Regions from separate parts of the Streptomyces sp. NPDC029014 genome, predicted to be linked through region 1. Evidence: riboswitches for the same ligand, from Rfam matches in the RefSeq annotation. Region 1 holds a riboswitch; the other holds the start of a gene.

The links. A riboswitch is a leader RNA that binds a small molecule or an ion and turns the genes downstream of it on or off. The one in region 1 is predicted to bind S-adenosylmethionine.
Region 2: it holds a riboswitch for S-adenosylmethionine, as region 1 does, so the genes downstream of both, thrC (threonine synthase) here and ACZ4VL_RS14145 (aminotransferase class V-fold PLP-dependent enzyme) in region 1, are expected to answer to the same signal.

Annotation. Positions count from the first base shown of each region.
Region 1 covers NZ_JBVHVT010000021.1:43,676-52,224, forward strand. Annotated here, with positions in the region: gene ACZ4VL_RS14115 (C40 family peptidase) at 1-423, opposite strand, end outside; gene ACZ4VL_RS14120 (NYN domain-containing protein) at 695-2,059, opposite strand; gene ACZ4VL_RS14125 (hypothetical protein) at 2,101-2,340, opposite strand; gene ACZ4VL_RS14130 (rhomboid family intramembrane serine protease) at 2,468-3,190, shown strand; gene ACZ4VL_RS14135 (Lrp/AsnC family transcriptional regulator) at 3,187-3,468, shown strand; gene ACZ4VL_RS14140 (ferredoxin family protein) at 3,520-4,110, opposite strand; gene ACZ4VL_RS14145 (aminotransferase class V-fold PLP-dependent enzyme) at 4,124-5,545, opposite strand; SAM riboswitch class IV at 5,793-5,909, opposite strand; gene trpD (anthranilate phosphoribosyltransferase) at 6,000-7,064, opposite strand; gene qcrB (cytochrome bc1 complex cytochrome b subunit) at 7,214-8,549, opposite strand, start outside.
Region 2 covers NZ_JBVHVT010000096.1:22,207-30,755, forward strand. Annotated here, with positions in the region: gene ACZ4VL_RS34855 (ROK family protein) at 1-171, opposite strand, end outside; gene ACZ4VL_RS34860 (extracellular solute-binding protein) at 348-1,640, shown strand; gene ACZ4VL_RS34865 (DUF3263 domain-containing protein) at 1,774-2,010, shown strand; gene otsB (trehalose-phosphatase) at 2,084-2,932, shown strand; gene ACZ4VL_RS34875 (alpha,alpha-trehalose-phosphate synthase (UDP-forming)) at 3,087-4,547, opposite strand; gene ACZ4VL_RS34880 (glucosyl-3-phosphoglycerate synthase) at 4,650-5,600, opposite strand; SAM riboswitch class I at 5,797-5,950, shown strand; gene thrC (threonine synthase) at 5,968-7,272, shown strand; gene ACZ4VL_RS34890 (MoaD/ThiS family protein) at 7,312-7,590, shown strand; gene ACZ4VL_RS34895 (cold-shock protein) at 7,973-8,176, shown strand.

The DNA of each region.
Region 1 (8,549 bases):
GACCTGCTTGCCCGTCAGCTGCTGGAGGGTGGAGGCCTTGTCGAGGTAGGTCTCGGGATCGCCGGAGAGGAAGAGGGCGACGGACTGGTCCATGCCGCCGGTGCGGTACTGGGCGCTGGCCATCGAACCCAGCGTGGAGCGCAGCTGGTTGAGCTCCTCCTGGCCGCGGGCGACCTGGTCCTGGAGCTGGCTGATCTCCTTCTCCAGCTTCTCCTGGCGCTCCTTGGCCTGGTTGGACTTCTCGGTGGCCTGCTCGGCCTCCTCGTAGAGGGCGTCGACCTTGGCCTTGACCTCGTCCTTGCTCGGCTGGTCGGGCGCGGCGGAGGCGCTGTGCGCGGAGAGGGCGACGGCTGCGGCGGCCGTGGCGGTGAGCACGGTCACGCGGGCGCGGCCCGGCTGCTTGGGTCGACGGTGGGACGCCACGAGCCGGGCTCCTTTACTCGCACCGCCGGGAGAGGGGCGCGGCGCGTCACGCGCGCGCAAGCCGGCGACACCCCCGCCGACACCCCGAATGGGTGATCTACCGCACGAAGGTTTGACCAGACCCTAGTGACCCCCGCTTGATCACTTCAAATCCCCTCCGGAAAAAACCCGGCCCCCGACCAGGTTCTTTACCTTCAGCGCACGCTCCGTACCGGCGAGTTGACGGTACGTTCCCCAACGGCGTGACCAAATCGGGCATTACGCCGAGGAGTTAGGAAACGCGCGAAAGCCGCTTCAGGAGCAAAGCGGACGTTACGGGTCGGGCTCCGGCCTTCGCCACCCCGTCGGCCACCTCGCGGTCCGTCGAGACCACGACCACCGGCCGGCCCGGCGGCTCCGCGCGCACCAGCTGGCGGATCAGCTCGTCCGCCGTGACGCCCGGCTTGGAGAACAGCACCCGCACCCCGCGCGGCGGCGCCAGCAGCACCGGCGCGGCCAGCTCCGCCCCGTCGAAGACGCAGGTGATCTCCGCGCCGGTCTGCGCGGCCAGCATCGACAGCCCGCCCAGGAGCCGCAGCCGCTGCTTCTCCAGCGGCATCGTCGGATAGCCGGTCTTGGTCACGTTGTAGCCGTCGACGACGAGGTGCACCTGAGGCAGCGCCAACAACTGGTCCAGCAGCGCCGGATCGGTCTCCGACAGTGCCCGGGCCGCGATGTCCTTCGGGCTCATCCGGCCCGGCTCCACCGCGTCCACCGTCTCGGCGGGCCGCGTCGACACCGGTGGCAGCGCCAGTTCCCGGCGCAGCCCCTGGGCCGCGTCCAGCACCGTGTCCAGCAGCAGCCGCAGCCGCATGTCCTCGACGCTGCGGCCCTCGCGCACGGCCCGGCGGGAGGTCTCCAGCGCCGCCTCGGCCTCCGCCAGCCGGGACTTGAGCCGGCGCGCCTCGCTCTCGGCGGCCGCCACCTGCCCGGCCGCCTCGGCACGGATCCCCTCGATCTCAGCCGTGAGCTTGCGCAGGGCCGCCTCGCCCCGCTTGACGTCGCTCAGGGCGCTGCGCAGCTTGCGCTGAAGCGATTCCGCTTCCTTCCGGGCCGCTTCCAGCTCGCCGCGCACCTGCTCGCCGCCGTGCCGCTGGAGCTCCCGTACGTGGGCCAGCTCCTCGCGGAGCCGGTCCGCTTCGCGCCGGGCCTCCTCGTCCGCCCGCTCGGCGTCGACGCGCTGCGCCTCCTCACCGGCGGCGGACACCAGCTTCGCCCAGCCCGGCGGCCGCAGGACGTACGCGGCGGCGGCCACGTCCAGCGGGTCGGCGGCCGCGGGCGGGGCGCCGGACTCCAGCGCCCCGGCCAGCTCCGCCTGGGCCTCGCGCACCTTCTCGGCGACGCGGCCGCGGAAGACGGCGTCCGTCTCCACGGCCGCGGCCATGGCGTTGCCCGCGAACTTGGCGCGCCGGCTCGGGGTGAACCGGGCGTACTGGCGCAGCTGTCCCGGCAGGTCCGCGACCGTCAGGGCGCCGAAGGCGTCCGAAACGAGCGCGACGACCCGGCGCCGCACGCCCTCCGGCAGCGGGCGGTCGAGCACCTCGGCGGCGGCGTCGGCCGCATCGGCCGGGTCAGCGCCGCTTCCTGGCTCCACAATCCGTCACCCCTACCGTGTCTTCTCGGTGGGGCGCGGCTCCGTCAGGAGTCCGCGCCCGGCCTGTCCACAAGTTCGATCTGGTCCACCGCGTTGCACCAGCGGCAGCGGACCGACTCGATGGTCTCACTGACCACCTCGCGCTCCTCGACCTTGGGCTCTCCGGCGAGATCCAGGTGGACGTACTCCACGACCTTCGACGAACGAGTGACGTCGAAACGCGTGAGGTTGCCGCACAGGGTGCAACGCCACCGGGTGCCATCGGTCGGCAGGGGAACCGTCATCAGGCCGCACTCTCCTTCGTAGCTCTTTCAATTAAAGCCGCCGTCCGTAGGAATCGGCGGACCGCAGCACGTAACCCTACGGCCTGCCGGGGCGTGGGAAGGGGCCGGTCGGGTCATGCTCAATCGCATGATCGTAAAGTGGCGGACCCTGCGCGCGGCCGCCCGGGGCCCGGTGGTCACCCATGCGCTGATCGCCGCCTGCTGCGCGGTGTTCCTCCTCGGTCCGGCCTCGGGCCTGAACCCCTCGTACGGGACCGGTGATCAGCTGCTGGAGACGGGGACCGCGTACTTCCGGCACTGGGGCGTGGTCCCGGACGAACTGTTCGGGGGGTCCGTGCGGGCCCTGCTGACCCCGCTGACCGCCCTGTTCGTCCACGGCAGCTGGCTGCACCTGCTGGGCAACCTGCTCTTCCTGCACGTCTTCGGGGCGATGACCGAGGAGCGGATGGGCCGCGCGGCCTTCCTCTGCTTCTACGTCTGCACGGGCTACCTCGCGCTCGCGGCGTACGCCGCGGCCAACGCCGCCTCCGGGGAGACGCTGGTCGGGGCGTCCGGTGCGATCTCGGCCGTGCTGGGGGCGTTCCTGTACCTGTTCCCGCGCGCCCGGGTGACGAGCCTGTTCCCCTTCCTGTTCTTCCTGCCGCTGCGGTTGCCCGCATGGCTCGTCCTGCTGTTCTGGTTCGCCCTGCAGTGGGTGGCGGCGCACCGGGCGGGCAGCGGGCCCGGGGTGGCGTACCTGGCGCACCTGGTGGGCTTCTCCCTCGGCTTCGTCCACGCATGGGTGCGCTACCGGCGTACGACTAGAGTGAGGCGACCAGCGACGGCCACCGAGGGAGACAGCCAGCCATGATCACCGCGATCGTGCTCATCAAGACCAGCGTGGACCGCATCCCCGAGATCGCCGAGTCCATCGCGGCGCTGGACAACGTCAGCGAGGTCTACTCCGTCACGGGCACCTACGACCTCATCGCCCTGGTGCGCGTGGCCCGCCACGAGAACCTGGCGGACATCATCCCCGGCCGCATCAGCAAGATCCCGGGCGTGGAGGCGACGGACACGCACGTGGCGTTCCGCACCTACTCCCAGCACGACCTGGAAGCGGCCTTCGCCATCGGCCTGGACAACTAGCCGCCGCGTCGCCGCCCGTCGCCGCGTCGCCGTTCCTCGCCGCTCCCGGCGTCAGAGCCGCGGCAGGGCCTCGCCGGGCCCTGCCGGCCGGCGCTCGGCCAGCCAGAACAGGTAGCCGCGCAGGTGGTCCGCGAGGTCCCCGTCGATGTGGGCGAGGTAGGCCCGCGCCCCGCCGGCCGCCTCCCGCTCCTGCTCGTGCGGGGACACGGACCAGGCGCGCTCGATGCGCGCCGCCCACTCGCGGACCCGTTCCCGTTCCCGCCACCAGTCCCTGACCAGCTCAGGGGTCCAGTGCGCGTCCCCGTCGGCTCCGTATCCGGCGAAGGGGTCGCACTCCGCGGCGCACAGCAGGTCGTAAGTCTCCTGCTGCGTGCGCGGCTGGCGGTAGACGAACTCCTGACCGTACTCGTCGTCGTACATCACGTGACCGGGCGCGCACAGCCGCCCGGTCCAGCAGGTGTCGGTGTCGGCCGCGTAGAACGGCCCGGGGACGTCCCGCCGGCTGCGCTTCTCCCACCGGCCGGGCTCGGCTGCCGACCGGTCCGCGGCGACGAGACCGCAGCCGGGCGTCCACTGCGGCAGCGGGTGTCCGGCGGCTGCCCGGACGGTCGGCAGCGGATCCCAGTACGGCGTGTGCGTCATGGCCGCCAGCCTGTCACACGGCGGGGACGCAGCGGCCGTCCTCCGTGCGGTACTGCCACCGGGCACCCTCGGTGACGAGCTCCCGGACCGCGCGGACGAACCGCTCCACGTGCTCGTCGGGGGTGCCGGCGCCGAAGCTCACCCGGATCGCGTTCAGCGACCTCTCCCCCGGCCCCGCCTCCGGGGCCCCGCACGCGCCGGGCTCCTGCGGGGCGCTGCCGAGCAGGGTGCGCACCAGCGGGTGGGCGCAGAACAGGCCGTCGCGGACGCCGATGCCGTACTCGGCCGACAGGGCCGCGGCGAAGTGGGAGCTGTTCCAGCCCTCCACCACGAAGGAGAGGACACCGACGCGCGGGGCGTCGTCCCCGAACAGGGAGAGGATCCGGACCTGCGGGACGTCCGCGAGGCCCGCGCGGACCCGCGCGATCAGCTCGTGCTCGCGGGCGACGAGCCGGTCGAAGCCCGCCTCGGTCAGGGCGCGGCAGGCGGAGGCGATGGCGTAGACGCCGATGACGTTGGGGGATCCGGCCTCGTGCCGGGCGGCCGTGGTGTGCCACTCGACGTCGACGCCGCCGTCCGCGCGGCGGGCGACGGTACGGGAGGCCCCGCCGCCGGCCAGGTACGGCTGCGCCTGCCGGAGCCAGTCGGCCCGGCCGGCCAGCACGCCCGAGCCGAAGGGCGCGTACAGCTTGTGCCCGGAGAAGGCCACCCAGTCCACGTCGAGGTCCCGCACGGAGACGGGGTGGTGGGGGGCCAGCTGGGCGGCGTCGAGGACGATCCGGGCGCCGTGGGCGTGCGCGGCGGCGGTGAGCTCCCGCACCGGCCACAGCTCTCCGGTGACGTTGGATGCGCCGGTGACGCAGACGAGGGCCGGGCCGTGGGGGTCGCGGTCGGCGAGGGCCCGTTCCAGGGTGGCGACGGCCTCGTCCGGGGTGCGCGGCGCGTCGAGGTAGGTGACACGGGCGTCGTCCCAGGGCAGCAGCGAGGCGTGGTGCTCGGTCTCGAAGACGAAGACCCGGCAGTCGGCGGGCAGGGCGGAGGCGAGCAGGTTGAGGGAGTCGGTGGTGGAGCGGGTGAAGACCACCTGGTCGGCCGGACGGCAGTCGAGGAACGCGGCGACCGCGGCCCGGCTCTGCTCGAACAGGTCGGTGGAGAGCTGCGAGAGGTAGCCCGCCCCGCGGTGCACGCTGCCGTAGTACGGGGCGTACGCGGCGACGTCGTCCCAGACGCGCTGGAGGGCGGGGGCGCTGGCGGCGTAGTCGAGGGCCGCGTAGGTGACTTCGCCGCCGGTGACGAGCGGGACGGTGACGTCGCGGCCGAGGACCGGGAGCGGCCCGGCACAGGCGGCGCCGTCGGCGTCGGTGACGGCGGAAGCGGCGGTGACGGGGGCGGCGGAAGCGGCGACGGCGGGGGCGGCGTTCAGGAATGCGGACATGGCGGAATCTCCCGGCGGGCAGGGCGGAACGGCTTCGGATGTCACCCGTCCGCGGGTACGGCGCAGCGGCCGGCCGGGGAACGGGGAATGCCTCGGAGCACGGGTCGGGCCGGGGCGTACGCGGCTGCCCGGGTACGCGCGGGGAAGGGACCCTGGTCCGAGGGGTGGAGAAGGGGCGGAGCCGCCCTATCGCATTCGCTTGCTCACGGAAAACGCTCCTCGAGGACCAGGACCCCTGGTGTCGAGGGATCCGCGCTTGCCGCGGACCTCGCTGCCCGCGGCCTGGTCATCACCCGGGGCACCCCGCCACGGAAGGAGGGTTGCCGGACAGCAAGCCGGGGCCAAAACGCTGTCACTCGTGACCTGGTCAGTCATCCTGCCACAGGATCCGGCACGCGCAAGACCCCGGTCCGCATGCCGGACCGGGGTCTTGGCTGAAAATGATCTGTCAGGTTCAGGCGTTGCTGGCGGCCACCCAGCGCTCCAGGGCGGCCTGGGCCGCGCCCGAGTCGATGGCCCCCGCGGCCCGCTCGATGCCCGCCCGGATCTGCTCCTCCAGGGAGCCGCTGCCCGGGTCCAGGGCCACCAGGGCCGCGGCCGAGTTCAGCAGCACCGCGTCCCGTACGGGGCCGGTCTCGCCGGCCAGCAGCCGCCGGGCGACGTCCGCGTTGTAGGAGGCGTCGGCGCCCCGCAGCTCGGCGACGTCCACCAGGCCGATGCCCACGTCGCGCGGGTCGAAGGCCTGCTCCTGCACCCGCCCGTCGCGCACCCACCAGACCCGGGAGGTGGCGGTGGTGGTCAGTTCGTCCAGGCCGTCGTCCCCGCGGAACACCAGGGCCGAGGAGCCCCGCTCCGCGAGCACGCCCGCGACGATGGGCGCCATCCGGGCGTCGGCGACGCCGGTGGCCTGTGCCCGGACCCGCGCCGGGTTGGTCAGCGGGCCGAGGAAGTTGAAGGTGGTGCGGATGCCCAGCTCGCGGCGGGCCGGGGCCACGTGCCGCAGCGCCGGGTGGAACTTCACGGCGAAGCAGAAGGTGATGCCGGCCTCCTCGGCCACCTGCGCCACCCGGGCCGGGGCCAGGTCCAGGTTGACGCCGAGCTTCTCCAGCACGTCGGAGGCCCCGCTCGCCGAGGACGCGGCCCGGTTGCCGTGCTTGACCACCTTGGCGCCGGCTCCGGCCACCACGATGGAGGACATGGTCGAGATGTTCACGGTCTTGGCGCCGTCGCCGCCGGTGCCGACGATGTCCACGGTCCGGCCGGGCACCTCGATCAGGTTGGCGTGCGCGTACATGGTCCGCACCAGGCCGTTGATCTCCTCGACCGTCTCCCCCTTGGCCCGCAGGGCGACCGCGAAGCCCGCGATCTGGGCGTCGGTGGCCTCCCCGCGCATGATCCGGTCCATGGCCCACGCCGTGTCGTCGGCGTGCAGGTCCCGGCCCGAGAGCAGCGTGTCCAGTACGGCCGGCCAGGCACGGGCCGCCACGCTGTCGCCGCCTGCCGGGGTCACAACGTTCATGGTCCGCTCCTGAGGGTCCACAGTCGAATGAGAAGAGGCCTTCAGCCTATCCAGGCCGGGGAGACGGCGAAGAGCCCCGTCCATTCGCTGGACGGGGCTCTTGCCGTGGGCGACACCGGGACTGACCGAAATCAGACCCTCACGCGGGATCAGTGGTGGCCGTGGCCGCTCTGGATCTCCTTGTACTCCTCCACCGTGGGCTTCGGAATCTGGTTGCCTTCGCCGTACATGCCCTGGCTGAGCTTGGCGCGGAGCTTCTCCGACGCCTTGACCTTCCGCTCGACGCCGTTCTCGTCGACCGTCGGGCCCAGCTCCAGCGGCTTGTACTGCTCGTGCGCGGTGAGCGTGTGCAGCTTGGCCTGGTCCAGGGTCTCGTGGACCTCGATGAACTCACCGTGCGGCAGCCGCTTGATGACACCGGTCTCGCGACCGTGCAGCACCTTGTCGTGGTCCCGGCGCTGCAGGCCGAGGCAGATCCGCTTGGTGGCGATGAACGCGACCACCGGGACGACGAAGAAGCCGATGCGGACGAACCAGGTGATGTTGTTGATCGAGAGGTGGAAGTACTGGGCGAACATGTCGTTGCCACCGCCGACCAGGAGCACGATGTACTCAGCGATCCAGGCGACACCGAACGCCGTACGGGTCGGGGCGTTGCGCGGGCGGTCCAGGATGTGGTGCTCGCGCTTGTCGCCGGTGACCCAGGACTCGATGAACGGCCACACCGCGATCGCGCCGAGGACCACCGGGAAGATCACCAGCGGGATGAACACGCCCAGGACGAGCGTGTGGCCCCACAGGTTGATCTCCCAGCCGGGCATGGCACGGATCAGGCCTTCCGGCATACCCATGTACCAGTCGGGCTGCGCACCGGTGGACACGTGGTCCGGGCGGTACGGGCCGAGCGCCCAGATCGGGTTGATCGAGGCGATCGCCGCGATGGCCGCGATGACACCGAAGACCAGGAAGAAGAAGCCTCCGGCCTTGGCCATGTAGACCGGCAGCAGCGGCATGCCGACGACGTTGTCGTTGGTCTTGCCGGGACCCGCGAACTGGGTGTGCTTGTGGTAGAAGACCAGGATCAGGTGGGCCACCAGCAGACCCATCATGATGCCGGGCAGCAGCAGGATGTGGATCGAGTAGAACCGGGCGACGAAGTCGCCGCCGGGGAACTCGCCGCCGAAGAGGAAGAACGAGATGTACGTGCCGACGACCGGCACGGACAGGATCGCGCCCTCCATGAAGCGGACACCGGTGCCCGAGAGCAGGTCGTCCGGCAGGGAGTAACCGGTGAAGCCGGTGAACATGCCGAGGACCAGCAGCAGGAAGCCGAAGACCCAGTTGACCTCACGCGGCTTGCGGAACGCGCCGGTGAAGAAGACGCGCATCATGTGCACGACCATGCCGGCGACGAAGATCAGCGCGGCCCAGTGGTGGATCTGCCGGATGAGCAGACCACCGCGGACGTCGAAGCTGATGTCCAGC
Region 2 (8,549 bases), on a different contig from region 1:
GCCGAGTGCGTACAGCTCGGCGGCGAACTCCAGGATCGTCTCGACGACGGCCTCGGGGCCCCGGTCGCGGCCGGTGGCGCGGCGCGCTTCGTGGAGCAGGGTGCCGTCCTCGGCGATGAGGGCGGCCTTGATCCCGGTGCCGCCCACATCGAGGGCGATGACGTGTTTCACGGGTTTCACAGTCGACAGTCTCGCTCGCTCGGTCAGGAAAGGTCTAGTCCATTGGGGGGGATTGTTGAGCTGCCATACAAATTCCGGCCCCGAAACGGCTCCGAATGTGGAAGAGGGGCCAAAGTGGTGTAGACCTTACGTGGATCGTACGTACAACCTTGGGTGGATCGAGAACTGTGAAGGGCCGTTACCTGCGCCTGGCCGCAACCGGAACCGCACTGAGCCTGGCCGCGGCGGCACTGACCGGATGCGGAAGCGCCACCGGGGACAACGAGGTGACCCTCCGGGTCGTGGCGGCCGACTACGGGGACAATCCGCAGAACTCCTCGACGACCTGGTGGAAGGAGCTCGCGGCCGGCTTCCAGAAGGACCACCCCGAGATCAAGGTCGAGGTCAGCGTCTACAACTGGTCCGAGGTCGACGCCAAGGTCGCCGAGATGGTCAAGGCCGGAAAGGCCCCCGACATCGCCCAGATCGGCGCCTACGCCGACTACGCGGCCGCCGGCAAGCTGTACACGGCCGAGGAACTGCTGTCGGTGAAGACCGAGGCCGACTTCCTCGCGCCGCTCGCGGACGCCGGCAAGGTCCGCCGCACCCAGTACGGCATGCCGTTCGTGGCCAGCACCCGCCTGCTCTTCTACAACGAGAAGCTGTTCGCGGACGCCGGGATCATCCCCAAGGACGCCAAGGGCGGCTGGCAGCCCAAGAGCTGGGCCGACCTGGAGGCCGCCGCGAAGAAGCTCAAGGGCGCGGGCGTCAGCACCCCCTTCGCCCTGCCGCTGGGCCGCGAGGAGGCGCAGGCCGAGACGATGCAGTGGCTCCTCGCGGGCGGTGGCGGCTACACCGACAACGAGGAGGGCTACGCGATCGACGCCCAGCCCAACGTCAAGACCTTCGAGTTCCTCCGCGACAAGCTGGTCGGCCAGGGCCTCACCGGGCCGACCGAGCCCGGCAAGACCGACCGGCAGGCCGCCTTCGACGCCTTCACCCGCGGCGAGGTCGGCATGCTCAACGGCCACCCGACCCTGATGAAGCAGGCCGCGGCGAAGGGCGTGAAGGTCGGCATGGTGCCGCTGCCGACCGTCGACGGCACCGACCAGCCGGCGATGGGCGTCGCGGACTGGGTCATGGCCTTCAAGAACGGGCACCGAGCGCCGACGGGCAAGTTCCTCGACTACCTCTACGAGTCGAAGAACCAGACGTCCTTCACCAGGAAGTACGACCTGCTGCCGGTCACCACCAGCGGCTACCGGGCGGTGGAGGCCGGCAGCGGCGCGTCCTCGACCCAGATGAAGACCTTCCTCACGGCGCTGCCGAACTCGCGGCTGTACCCGGCCGGCAAGAAGTCCTGGGCTGCGGTGAGCGAGAACATCAAGCAGAACATCGGCCGCGCCGTGCAGCCCAACGCACAGCCGCAGAAGGTCCTGGAGGAGATCGCCGCCCAGGCCCGCACCGCCGACAACCGCTGACGGCTGCTGCCGGCGGCGGGCCGTTGCCGGCTGCTGCCGGCTCGGTGGGCCGGCGCCCCTGACCCCCGCCCACCGACACCCACCCGAGCTTGGCGGCCCCGTGGGTGTCGGTGGGCGGCGTTAATCTGGCCGTATGACGGACGACGGGCAGCTCACGGCCGCCGAGGCCGCGGTGCTCGCGTACGAGGGACGCACCTGGCCCGGGCCCGGGGCCAAGGAACGGGCGATACGGGAAGGGCTGGGGATGACCCCCGTCCGCTACTACCAGCTGCTCAACGCGCTGATGGACGACCCGCGGGCCCTCGCCCACGCCCCGGGCACCGTCAACCGCCTGCGCCGCATCCGCGAGGCCCAGCGCGCCCGCCGCTGAGGGCGGCGTACGGGAGCCGTACGAGTCCCCGCGCGCCGTAGCCGTGGCCCGGCCGGGCCGTTAGGGTCGTGCCATGGGGAGCCATCCGCACGACCTGCCGATGCCCGTCACCGCCGCCGGCCGCGAAGGGCTCGCGGCCCTGCTCCGCGCACCACGCCGCAGCGTGGTCGCCCTGGACTTCGACGGCACCCTCGCCGAGATCGTCCCCGACCCCGACCAGGCGCGCGCCCACCCCGCCGCCGTCCCCGCCCTCAGCGCCCTGGCCCCCGAGGTGGCCTCGGTGGCCGTGATCACCGGCCGGCCGGCGGGCGTCGCCGTCCGGCTGGGGGGCTTCGCCGGGGTGCCGGGCCTGGAGCACCTCGTCGTCCTCGGCCACTACGGGGCCGAGCGCTGGGACGCCGTCACCGGCATCGTCCACGCCCCCGCCGAACACCCGGGGGTGGCCGCGGTACGGGCCGAGCTGCCCGGCTTCCTGGACTCCATCGGCGCCTGGCAGGGCACCTGGATCGAGGAGAAGGGCCGCGCCCTCGCCGTCCACACCCGCCGCGCCGAGGACCCCGCCGCCGCCTTCGCCGCGCTGCGGGAGCCGCTGTCCGACCTGGCCGCCCGGCACGGGCTGATCGTGGAACCGGGGCGGGCCGTGCTGGAGCTGCGGCCGCCGGGCATGGACAAGGGCGTCGCCCTGACCGAGTACCTGGAGGAGACCGGGGCCGAGGCGGTGGTCTACGCCGGGGACGACCTGGGCGATCTCGCGGCGTACGCGGCCGTCGAGAAGCGGAGGGCTGAGGGGCTGCCGGGGCTTTTGGTGTGCAGTGGTTCGGAGGAGGTTCCGGAGCTGGCCTCCCGGGCCGACCTGGTCCTGCCGGGGCCCGCCGCCATCATGTCGTTCCTCTCGGTCCTGGCCGCCTCCCTCCGGGCCTGAACCCCGCCGCCGGGCCTGCCGGCTCCCGGCTGCCGCTGCGCGGAGCGATCGATCACCCCGCCCCTTCCCGAAACCGGGCTCCGCCCGGACCCCTGCGGGGCTCCGCCCCCGCACCCCCGCGCCTCAAACGCCGGCGGGGCTGGACTTCGAGCGGTCAGGCCGGGGTGGTGCGGAGGGCGGTCAGTTGGGCCGTGAACCAGCGCGCCGGCGGCATCGCCGTGGCGGCCGCGGCCAACCGCTTCGTCCGGTCCAGCCGCTCCCCACCCGGCATGGACAGCGCCTCGTGCAACGCCTCCGCCGTCTGCGTCACGTCGTACGGGTTCACCGTCACCGCATCGCCCCGCAGCTCCCCGTACGCCCCCGCCCCGGTGGACAGCACCAGCGCGCAGCCCTGCTCCGACACCACCGGGATCTCCTTCGCGACGAGATTCATCCCGTCCCGCACCGGATTGACCAGCGCCACGTCCGCCAGCCGGTACGCGGCCAGGGACCGGGCGAAGTCGTCCTGCACCGACAGCAGCACCGGCTGCCAGTCCCCCGTGCCGAACTCCGCGTTGATCTCGGCGGCCAGGTCCCGTACGGCCGTCGTGTACGACCGGTAGACCTCCAGGTCCTGCCGCGACGGGTACGCGGACGCCAGGTGGACCACCCTCCCGCGCCATTCGGGGTGGCCGATCAGCAGCTCCCGGTAGGCGAGGAGGCCGCGCACGATGTTCTTCGACAGCTCCGTCCGGTCCACCCGGACGATGGCCTTGCGGTCCCCGATCTCGGCGCGCAGCCCGGCCAGCCGGTCGTCGACCTCCGGCCGGTGCGCGAGCCGCCGCAGTTCGTCGCCGTCGACGCCGAGCGGGTAGGCGGCGACGTCGGTGCGCCGGTGCCGCACCGGGCCGAGCATGGCCTTGCGGACGTACCGCTCGCCGCCCGTCCCCGAGGGCACGAGCGGCTCGGCCGTGCCCCGCTCGTCGTCCAGGCGGGCGCAGTCGAGGAAGGAGTGAGCCCAGGCCCAGGTGTGGAAGCCGAGCAGGTCGGCGCCGAGCATGCCCCAGAGGAGTTCCCGCCGGACGTCGTCGGGCAGCATGGCGAGGAACTCCCACGACGCCCACGGGGTGTGCGTGAAGTGGGCGATCCGCAGGTCGGGCCGCAGCTCGCGGAGCAGCCCCGGCACCAGTGCCAGGTGGTAGTCCTGGACCAGTACGCAGGCGCCGTCGGCCGCCTCCTCGGCCAGGGCCTCGGCGAAGGCCCGGTTGTAGGCGGTGTACGCGTCCCACTGGCGCCGGAAGGCCGCGTCGAAGACGGGGGTGCGCGGGATGTCGTACAGGTGGTGGTGGGTGAACCAGAGCACCGAGTTCGCGATGCCGTTGTAGGCGGCGTCGTACACGGCCGGGTCGATGTCGAGCATGCGCACGCCCGGCTCGGCGACGCCCCGGCGGACGGCCTCGCGGTCCGCGTCCGACAGGGCGGCGCAGATCCACAGGGCGTCCGGCTGTTCGGCGAGCGCGGCCGACAGGCCGGAGACGAGGCCGCCCCCGCCGCGCCGGGCGCCGAGGGTGCCGTCGGCGTCGAGCGCGTAGGAGAGCGGACCGCGGTTGGCTGCGACGAGAACGTGGGAAGCCATGCGGCGAACCTAGCCCGGCCCGCCCCGCCTCAAACGTCCGTTCCCGCCCCCGGCGGGTCCCTGACGCGCCCCTGACGCCGTTGCGCCGGGTGGTGCCGGCCGTCAGGCGACGCGCCGGACCGCGTACTCCTCGATCTCCAGCATCGGCGGCCGTTCCTCGGTGTCCACGGCGTGGGTGCGCGGTTCGAACCCGTCCGGCCCGCGCTCGAACTGCGTCAGCACCGGCCTCACGAGGTGTCCGCGCGAAAGCCGCAGCTGCGCCGTCCGGTAGATCGCCGCGGCCATCCGGCCGAGCGCCTGCCCGTCCTGGTGGCGGTGCAGCCGTACGCCGACGTCCACCTGGGCGAGGGCGTCCAGCCCGACCGTGTGCAGCGCGTCCACCAGCAGGCCCAGCTCGACGCCGTAGCCGACGGGGAAGGGCAGCCGCTCCAGCAGCGAGCGGCGTACGGCGTACTCGCCGCCCAGCGGCTGGACGAAGCCGGCCAGCTGGGGCCAGTGCAGGTTGAGCAGGGGCCGGGCGACGAGCTCGGTGACCCGGCCGCCCTGTCCGGGGGTGTCGCCGAGCGGGCGGTCGTACATCGCCTTGACGAACTGCACGTCCGGCTCGGTCAGCAGCGGGCCGACGATCCCGGTGACGAAGGCGGCCGAGAAGTCCCGCAGGTCCGCGTCGACGAAGCAGACGACGTCGCCGGTGGTGGCCAGCAGCGAGCGCCACAGCACCTCGCCCTTGCCGCGCACGGCCGGGATGCGGGGCAGGATCTCGTCGCGGTGGACCACGCGGGCGCCGGCCTTCGCGGCGACCTCGGCGGTGCGGTCGGTGGAGCCGGAGTCGACCACGACCAGTTCGTCGACGAGCGGGAAGGCGGGCCGTTCGACGAGATCGCGCCGGATCACCTCGACGATCGCGCCGACCGTCGCCTCCTCGTCGAGCGCGGGCAGGACGACGCTGACCGTGGTGCCCGTCGCCCGTTTCGCGGCGAGGAGCTGGTCGAGCGGTCGGTCGGCAACGGACCAGGAGCGGTCCGCCAGCCAGCGCTCCACCTCTTCCAGCACGTTCGGCACTCCCTGCTTCGTCTACTGTTCGCCGGGCCGTTCCGGCCGAAAAGCGATCCATCTCGCGCATCGGACAGCCGTCTCAACCGCCCGAGCCTTCGGTTACAGTCTTGAACAACGCGAAGGACCGCCGCATGCCGGGGGTCCCGCGGACAAACGCGTCGGCGCGCCACGAGCGCGCGGAACGGCGCCATACCGCTCATCCAGAGGGGCAGAGGGACACGGCCCGTTGAAGCCCCGGCAACCCTCCAGTCGGTTTCCCGCGACTGCGTGCAGCAGCAGCGAGGTCCCCGGCTAGGGAAGGTGCCAATTCCGTCTCATGGCGAAGTGCGCCATGAGGAAGATGAGGAGAAAGGGCCTCGCCATCATGGCTGCACAGACCGTTGCCACCCCTTCCGCCGCCCCCTCTGCCGGCGCCTCCGCCGTCGACCTCGGCCCCGCCTCGGGCCTGTCCTGTCGGGAGTGCGGTACCCGCTTCGAGCTCGGCCCCGTCTTCGCCTGCGTCGAGTGCTTCGGCCCGCTGGAGGTCGCGTACGAGCTCCCGGTCGGCGACCCGGAGGCCCTGCGCGCCGCGATCGAGGCGGGCCCGAACAACATCTGGCGCTACGCCCCGCTGCTGCCCGTCCCCGCCGACGTGGCCGGAAAGCCCAGCCTGAACCCGGGCTTCACCAAGCTCGTCGACGCCGAGAACCTGGCCAAGGAGCTCGGCATCACCGGCAAGCTCTACGTCAAGGACGACTCCGGCAACCCGACGCACTCCTTCAAGGACCGCGTCGTCGCGATCGCCGTCGAGGCCGCCCGCGCGTTCGGCTTCACCACGCTCTCCTGCTCCTCCACCGGCAACCTGGCCGGCGCCGTCGGCGCCGCGGCCGCCCGGGCCGGCTTCCGCTCCTGCGTGTTCATCCCGCACGACCTGGAGCAGGGCAAGGTCGTCATGGCCGGCGTGTACGGCGGCGACCTGGTCGGCATCGAGGGCAACTACGACGACGTGAACCGCTTCTGCTCCGAGCTGATCGGCGACCCGCTGGGCGAGGGCTGGGGCTTCGTCAACGTGAACCTGCGCCCGTACTACGGCGAGGGGTCGAAGACCCTCGCCTACGAGATCTGCGAGCAGCTCGGATGGCAGCTGCCCGACCAGATCGTCATCCCGATCGCCTCCGGCTCCCAGCTCACGAAGATCGACAAGGGTCTGCAGGAACTGATCAAGCTGGGCCTCGTCGAGGACAAGCCGTACAAGATCTTCGGTGCGCAGGCCGAGGGCTGCTCCCCGGTGTCGACCGCCTTCAAGGCCGGGCACGACGTGGTCCGCCCGCAGAAGCCGAACACGATCGCCAAGTCGCTCGCCATCGGCAACCCGGCCGACGGCCCCTACGTCCTGGACATCGCGCGCCGCACCGGCGGCTACGTCGAGGACGTGACGGACGAGCAGGTCGTCGACGCCATCAAGATCCTGGCCCGGGCCGAGGGCATCTTCGCCGAGACCGCGGGCGGCGTGACCGTCGGCGTGACGAAGAAGCTCATCGAGAACGGGCAGCTCGACCCCGCGCTGACCACCGTCGTCCTCAACACCGGTGACGGCCTGAAGACCCTGGAGGCGGTGGCCGCGGACAGCGGGCAGACCGCCACCATCCGCCCCAGCCTGGACGCGTTCCGCGCTGCCGGCCTGGCCTGACCCGACCATCCCCCGCTCTACCGGAAGGGCAGTAGTGCCATGAGCGTCAACGTCCGCATCCCCACCATCCTGCGCACCTACACGGGCGGCCGGGCCGAGGTCCCGGCCGAGGGCGCGACCCTCGCCGAGGTCATCGCCTCGCTGGAGCGGAACCACCCCGGCATCGCCGCGCGCGTCCTCGACGACCAGGGCAAGCTGCGCCGCTTCGTGAACGTCTACGTGAACGACGACGACGTGCGCTTCGAGGGCGGCCTGCAGGCGGCGACCCCGGAAGGTGCGGGCGTTTCCATCATTCCCGCCGTAGCCGGCGGCTGCTGATTCGTCGTACCTGGATTACCCCCTCCGGCATTAAGCGGAGGGGGTAATTCTGCTTGGTTGGGCGCGGTAGAGTTGGGGAAGCCCCCTCCGCTGTTCTTGCCCGCCGCATATGAGCGGGCCCCGTGAGGGGTGACATTGAGTCAATGTGCGCGTGCGGTATGGGGCTTTGGCGTGATATGCCGGGTCCGAGTTGCCCGGGAATACGTTGAATTTTCGGCCTATTTAGCAACTTCGGTGTGACCGGAATTCTCGTCGGATTGACCTGTTGCAGACAGCACCGGTGCAGATACATTCAGCCGCGGTCGAGGCGTTCCGGCGCAAGTTCTGACCCGGGACCGCGAAGTGCGGTCCCGCGCAAGGGCCAGTAATAGGGGAGTTAGGCATGGCTCAGGGCACCGTCAAGTGGTTCAACGCGGAGAAGGGCTACGGCTTCATCGCGGTCGACGGTGGTGCGGATGTGTTCGTCCACTACAGCGCCATCCAGATGGACGGGTACCGCACCCTTGAAGAGGGTCAGCGGGTCGAGTTCGAGATTTCGCAGGGCCAGAAGGGCCCGCAGGCGGACATGGTCAAGCTCGCCGTCTGAGACCGGCGCGATCGACCGCACCGACGCGTACACGAGGGTCCGCATCCTGAGGAGGGGTGCGGGCCCTTCGTGCGTCCGGGGTCGGGAGCGGTCGGTGCGCCGGGAGCCGGCCGGTGCGCCGGGAGCAGGCCGGCGGCGTGGCCGGGGATGTCCGAGCCGCTTGCACTCGCGGGGGTCGAGTGCTAATCATTGGCGTTAGCACTCTCCCGAGGAGAGTGCTACTACACGGGACCGGGTCGGTGAGGCCCGCAGCGTCCGGCGGGAAGGAACCGCCGGGCACGCAGGCCGTCCGTCGCGGGCGCAGGCGCGGTCCGGAGCAATCCACCCTCCCCGCGCGCCTCGCGGCGCAGGGGGAACCCCAGTCCTGGAGGAC